2 linked regions of the Rubrivivax gelatinosus IL144 genome follow. The protein of the gene in region 1 interacts with the protein of each later gene in a pairwise test. Links are inferred from orthologs where the notes say so. Each region holds a gene or a part of one and is shown on either strand. Other genes may lie near its edges. The genes, in order: leuS and ligA.

Region 1 (3,451 bases):
CCGTGCCCGCGGTGCTGGCCTTCAACACCTTCGGCAAGCTGGTCGCCGCCTGCGAGGCCGAGCTCGAAGGTTTCGCCCACGACCTGCGCCGCATGGTGCTGGACGCACCGCAGGACTGAGAGCAGCGGCGATGGCTTTCGGACGCCTGGACCGATCGAGCCCGCCGCCGCCGATCAGCGACATCAACATGACGCCGCTGATCGACGTCATGCTGGTGCTGCTGGTGATCTTCATCGTCACCGCGCCGCTGCTGGCCTCCAGCCTGAAGCTCGACCTGCCGGCCGCCGGCGCCTCGACGCCGTCGGACACGCCGGGTTTCGTCGCCGTCGCGCTCGACGCCGACGGCCAGCTCTACCTGGGTGAACAGCGCGCCAGCGCCGAGGAAGTCGAGCGTGCGCTGCGCGAGGCCGGCGCACGCGATCCGCAGACCGAAGTGCGGCTGCGCGCCGACCGCGCCGTGCCCTACGGCCAGGTCGCCGGCTTGATCGACGTCGCCCAACGTGCGGGCTTGTCGCGCATCGGCTTCGTCACCGAGCCTGCCGCACCCAGGTAGCTCCCTACAATCCGGGGGATGAACGAAAAGTACGTCCCCGCGGAAGTCGAAACCGCCGCCCAGGCGCACTGGAACGCCACCGGCGCGTTCAAGGTCGTCGAAGATCAGAGCAAGCCCAAGTTCTACGCCTGCTCGATGCTGCCCTACCCCAGCGGCAAGCTGCACATGGGGCACGTGCGCAACTACACCATCAACGACATGATGGCGCGCTACCTGCGCATGAAGGGCATGAACGTCCTGATGCCGATGGGCTGGGACGCCTTCGGCCTGCCGGCGGAGAACGCGGCCATCGACAACGGCGTCGCGCCGGCGAAGTGGACGCGCGCCAACATCGCCGACATGAAGAGCCAGATGCAGCCGCTGGGCCTGGCCTTCGACTGGAGCCGCGAGGTCGCCACCTGCGACGCCGGCTACTACAAGTGGAACCAGTGGTTCTTCCTGAAGATGCTCGAGAAGGGCATCGCCTACAAGAAGACGCAGATCGTCAACTGGGACCCGATCGACCAGACGGTGCTGGCCAACGAGCAGGTCGTCGACGGCCGCGGCTGGCGCTCGGGCGCGATCGTCGAGAAGCGCGAGATCCCCGGCTACTACCTGGCGATCACGAAGTACGCCGACGAGCTGCTCGCCGGCGTCAACGACAGCACCAGCGCCCACTACCTCGAAGGCTGGCCGGAGCGCGTGCGCCTGATGCAGGAGCACTGGATCGGCAAGAGCGAAGGCGTGCGCTTCGCCTTCACGCACGACATCCGCGGCGCCGACGGCGAGCTGATCCAGGGCGGGCGCATGTACGTCTTCACGACGCGCGCCGACACGATCAAGGGCGTCACCTTCTGCGCCGTCGCGCCCGAGCACCCGCTGGCGCAGCACGCCGCGCGCGACAACCCCGAGCTGGCCGCGTTCATCGAGACCTGCAAGAAGGGCGGCACGACCGAGGCCGAACTGGCGCTCAAGGAGAAGGAAGGCCGCCCGACCGGCCTCTTCGTCACCCACCCGCTGACCGGCGAACAGGTGCCGGTCTGGGTCGGCAACTACGTGCTGATGAGCTACGGCGACGGCGCGGTGATGGGCGTGCCGGCGCACGACGAGCGTGACTTCTCCTTCGCCAAGAAGTACGGCCTGAACATCGTCCAGGTGGTGCACGTCGACGGCGAGCACTACGACTACGAGCGCTGGCAGGACTGGTACGGCGACAAGACGCGCGGCGTGACGATCAACTCCGGCAACTACAGCGGCCTGCCGTACAAGCAGGCCGTCGACGCCGTCGCCGCCGCGCTGGCCGCCAAGGGCCTGGGCGAGAAGAAGACCACCTGGCGCCTGCGCGACTGGGGCATCAGCCGCCAGCGCTACTGGGGCACGCCGATCCCGATCATCCACTGCCCGCACTGCGGCGACGTGCCGGTGCCCGAGAAGGACCTGCCGGTCGTGCTGCCCGAGGATCTGGTGCCGGACGGCAGCGGCAACCCGCTGAACAAGTGCGAGTCCTTCCTGAACGTCGCCTGCCCGAAGTGCGGCGCCGCCGCCCGGCGCGAGACGGACACGATGGACACCTTCGTCGACTCGTCCTGGTACTACATGCGCTACTGCTGCCCGGACAGCGACGGCGCGATGGTCGACGCGCGCAACGAGTACTGGATGCCGATGGACCAGTACATCGGCGGCATCGAGCACGCGGTGCTGCACCTGCTGTACGCGCGCTTCTGGACCAAGGCGATGCGCGACATCGGCCTGGTGAGCTTCAGCGAGCCGTTCACGCGGCTGTTCACGCAGGGCATGCTGCTCAACGAGTCCTACTACCGCGAGGACGCGTCGGGCAAGAAGCGCTGGTTCTACCCGAGCGAAGTCGACGTGAAGTTCGACGAGCGTGGCCAGCCGGTGGGCGCCGTGGCCAAGGCCGACGGCCAGCCGGTGCAGCTCGGCGGCATCGAGAAGATGTCCAAGAGCAAGAACAACGTCGTCGAGCCGCGCGACATCATCGCCCGGTTCGGCGCCGACACCGCGCGCACCTTCACGATGTTCGCCGGCCCGCCGGACCAGAGCGCCGCGTGGTCGGACTCGGGCGCCGAAGGCGTGTTCCGCTTCCTGCGCCGGCTCTGGAGCTTCGGCGTCAAGGTCGCGCCGCGCGTGGCCGCCGCCGGCGCCGCGCCGCAGGGCACGAACCCGCTGCGCTACGAGGTGCACACGCTGCTCAAGCAGATCGGTGCCGACTACGACCGGCTGCAATACAACACCGTCGTCTCCGGCGCGATGAAGCTGCTGAACGCGCTGGAAGACGGCGCCGGCGCAGCCGACGACGCGACGCTGCGCGAAGGCGTCGGCATCCTGCTGCGCGCGCTGTACCCGGCGGCGCCGCACATCACGCACGCGCTGTGGGGCGAGCTCGGCTTCGCCGCCACGCTGGGCGAGCTGATCGACGCGCCCTGGCCCGAGGTCGACGACGCCGCGCTCGAGCGTTCGGAGATCGAGCTCGTGCTGCAGATCGCCGGCAAGACGCGCGGCAGCGTGCGCATCCCCGCCGACGCCGACCGCAAGGCGATCGAGGCGGCGGCGCTGGCCTCGCCCGAGTTCGCCAAGTTCGGCGAAGGCAAGGCGGCCAAGAAGGTCATCGTCGTGCCGGGCCGGCTCGTCAATGTCGTCGTCTGACCGCCGCCGCGCGCTGGGCGCGATCGCCGCGCTGGGCGCGCTCGCGCTCGGCGGTTGCGGCTTCCAGCTGCGCCGGCCGCAGAAGCCCAGCTTCGAGCGCATCGCGCTCGTCGGCTTCAAGCCGAAGTCGACGCTGGCGGCGGCGCTGCGCCGTGCGCTCGAACCCGACGTGCGCATCGTCGACGTGCCGGCGGCCGCGCAGGTCATCCTGCAGGTCACCGAGGACAAGCGCGAGAAGAGCGTCGTCGCTTCCAC
Region 2 (3,158 bases), 2.3 Mb from region 1 along the record:
GAGCCGGCGCACGAGGCGTTCAGCAGGGTTCATGAGGCTCCAACGCGCGACAGGGGCAAGGCGCCGACCTGGGGCTGCGTAACCCGCCGTTACCCCATGCTTCAGTCGTCGGACGCGGGGTCCAGTTCGGGGAAGAGCACGCTGGTGAAGCCGAGTTTCGTCAGGTCGTCCATGCGCGTCGGGTACAGCCGGCCGATCAGGTGGTCGCACTCGTGCTGCACGACGCGGGCGTGGAAACCCTCGGCTTCGCGTTCGATCGCCCGGCCCTGGGCGTCGAAGCCGGTGTAGCGGATGCGCGCGAAACGCGGCACGACGCCGCGCAGCCCCGGCACCGACAGACAGCCTTCCCAGCCGTCGACCTTCTCGTCGGACAGCGGCGTGATCACCGGGTTGCACAGCACGGTCAGCGGCACCGCCGGCGCCTCCGGGTAGCGCTCGTTGCGCTCGAAGCCGAAGACGACGAGCTGCAGGTCGACGCCGATCTGCGGCGCCGCCAGGCCGGCGCCGTTGGCGGCGGCCATGGTTTCCATCATGTCGGCCACCAGCGCGTGCAGCTCGGGCGTGTCGAAGGCTTCGACCGGTTGGGCGACACGCAGCAGGCGCGCATCGCCCATCTTCAGGATCTCGTGCACGGCCATCAGGACTCCCCGGCGGCAGCGGCCGCCTCGTCGTTGGCGGCGGCCGCAGCCGCCTCGATCAGCGCCTTCAACCCGTCTTCGTCGAGCACGGTGATGCCGAGTTCACGCGCCTTCTCCAGCTTGCTGCCGGCTTCCTCGCCGGCGACGACGTAGTGCGTCTTCTTCGACACCGAGCCGGCGACCTTGCCGCCGGCGGCCTCGATGATCTCCTTGGCCTGCTCGCGCGACAGCGTCGGCAGCGTGCCGGTCAGCACCAGGGTCTTGCCGGCCAGCGGCAGCGCCGCCACGTTGGCAAGCGCCGCGCCTTCGTGCTCGTCCCAGCGGATGCCGGCGGCCCGCAGCTGCTCGACGACCTCGCGGTTGTGCGGCTGCTCGAAGAAGGTGCGGATGCTCTGCGCGACGATGGGCCCGACGTCGCGCACCTCCAGCAGCTGCTCGACGCTGGCGTCCATCACGCGGTCCAGGCTGCCGAAGTGGCGCGCCAGGTCCTTGGCGGTGGCTTCGCCGACCTGGCGGATGCCCAGCGCGTAGAGGAAACGCGCCAGCGTCGTCTGCTTGCTCTTCTCGAGCGCGGCGACGAGGTTGGCGGCGCTCTTGTCGGCCATGCGGTCCAGCGCCGAGAGCTTGAGCACGCCCAGCGTGTACAGCTCGGGCAGCGTGCGGATGATGCCGGCGTCGACGAGCTGGTCGACGAGCTTGTCGCCCAGGCCCTCGATGTCCATCGCGCGCCGGCCGGCGAAGTGCAGCAGCGCCTGCTTGCGCTGCGCGGCGCAGAACAGGCCGCCGCTGCAGCGGTGGTCGATGCCGCCGCGCTCGCGCGCGACGGCGCTGCCGCAGACCGGGCACTGGCGCGGCATGCGGAAGTTGGGCACATAGCCGGCGCGTTCGCCGGGCACGCGGCCGACGACTTCGGGAATCACGTCGCCGGCGCGGCGCACGACGACGGTGTCGCCGACGCGCACGCCTTTGCGGCGCAGCTCGAAGAGGTTGTGCAGCGTCGCGTTGCTGACCGTCGTGCCGCCGACGAACACCGGCTCCAGCTTGGCCACCGGCGTCAGCTTGCCGGTGCGGCCGACCTGGATCTCGATGGCGTTGAGCCGCGTCATCTGCTCCTGCGCCGGGTACTTGTGCGCCACCGCCCAGCGCGGCTCGCGGGTGACGAAACCCAGGCGCTTCTGCAGCGCGATGTCGTTGACCTTGTAGACGACGCCGTCGATGTCGAACGGCAGCCGGTCGCGCGCCGCGGCGATGCGCTGGTGGAAGGCGACGAGGCCGTCGGCGCCCTGAACCACCGCGCGTTCGCCGTTGACCGGCAGGCCGAAGGCGGCGAGCGCGTCCAGCGTCGCGCTGTGCGTCGCCGGCTGCTGCCAGCCCTGCACTTCGCCCAGGCCGTAGGCGTAGAAGCTCAGGCGCTTGTCGGCGAGCGAGCGGCTGTCGAGCTGGCGCACCGCGCCGGCGGCGGTGTTGCGCGGGTTGATGAAGGTCCTGGCGCCCTTCTCGCGCTGGCGTTCATTCAGGCGCTCGAAGTCGTCGCGCCGCATGTAGACCTCGCCGCGGACCTCCAGCACCGGCGGCGCCTCGCCGAACAGGCGCAGCGGGATCTGGCCGATCGTGCGGATGTTGTGCGTGACGTCCTCGCCGGTCTCGCCGTCGCCGCGGGTGGCGGCCTGCACCAGCAGGCCGGCTACGTAGCGCAGGTTGATCGCCAGGCCGTCGAACTTCAGCTCGGCAGCGTACTCGACCGGCGGCGCGTCCTCGCCCAGTTCCAGCTCGCGGCGCACACGCGCGTCGAAGGCCGCGGCACCGGCGGCGGTGGTGTCGGTCTCGGTGCGGATCGACAGCATCGGAACGACGTGGCGCACCGGCACCAGCCCGGGCAGCACCTGGCCGATGATGCGCTGCGTCGGCGAGTCGGGCGTCAGCAGCTCGGGGTGGTCGGCCTCGATCGCCTGCAGCTCCTGGAACAGGCGGTCGTACTCGGCGTCGGGGATCTCCGGCGCGTCGAGCACGTAGTAGCGGTGGGCGTGGTGGGCGAGCAGGCGGCGCAGCGCCTCCGCACGCGCGGCGGGGGTCGTCTCGGGCATGGGGGGATTCTGAAGGCTCAGCTGAACAGCCGCCGCGCCGCGGGCGAGCCGGCGGCCAGATCCAGCTTTTCGAGCTGGCCGTAAAGCTGTTCGAGCTCGCGGCCGATGGCGTCGAAGGCGTGCAGCGTCACCGGCTGGCCCTGGTCGTCGACGACGGTGGCGTCCATCTCGTCGGCCAGCGTCGTCGTCAGGCGGTGCCAGGTCGGGAAGGGTTCGAGGCGCGCCTCGGTCTGCGGCACGTCCAGCGCCAGCGTGCAGTCGCGCACGGCGGCGAGCTGGCCGTCCTCGGCCAGCGCGGCCTGCGGGTCGAAGCTCAGTACCAGCATCGGCGGCGCGCCGGCTTCCGCGCCCGGCAGCACCAGCCGCCCGGGCAGCGAACCCGGCACGAAGCCGTGGCGCTTGGCGGTCTGCTGCAGATAACCCACGGACCAGGCGA

What was found.
Region 2: the proteins of leuS (region 1) and ligA interact in binary tests that used the Escherichia coli proteins (3 or more experiments, as listed by UniProt). The link is inferred for Rubrivivax gelatinosus IL144 from one-to-one orthologs.

Annotation. Positions count from the first base shown.
Region 1 is NC_017075.1:4,835,815-4,839,265, forward strand. What follows is about bases 181-3,396. They hold leuS (leucine--tRNA ligase), read left to right. Parts: upstream 181-571; coding sequence 572-3,196; downstream 3,197-3,396. Other genes in these bases: RGE_RS22065 (ExbD/TolR family protein), read left to right, coding at 181-553; RGE_RS22075 (LPS-assembly lipoprotein LptE), read left to right, coding at 3,183-3,396. Outside these bases: RGE_RS22060 (MotA/TolQ/ExbB proton channel family protein), read left to right, coding at 1-119; more of RGE_RS22065, read left to right, coding at 131-180; more of RGE_RS22075, read left to right, coding at 3,397-3,451.
Region 2 is NC_017075.1:2,541,270-2,544,427, reverse strand. What follows is about bases 181-3,103. They hold ligA (NAD-dependent DNA ligase LigA), read right to left. Parts: upstream 2,723-3,103; coding sequence 638-2,722; downstream 181-637. Other genes in these bases: RGE_RS11750 (cell division protein FtsZ), read right to left, coding at 2,740-3,103; def (peptide deformylase), read right to left, coding at 181-638. Outside these bases: RGE_RS11765 (DUF6600 domain-containing protein), read right to left, coding at 1-33; more of def, read right to left, coding at 102-180; more of RGE_RS11750, read right to left, coding at 3,104-3,158. UniProt on the Escherichia coli protein: DNA ligase that catalyzes the formation of phosphodiester linkages between 5'-phosphoryl and 3'-hydroxyl groups in double-stranded DNA using NAD as a coenzyme and as the energy source for the reaction.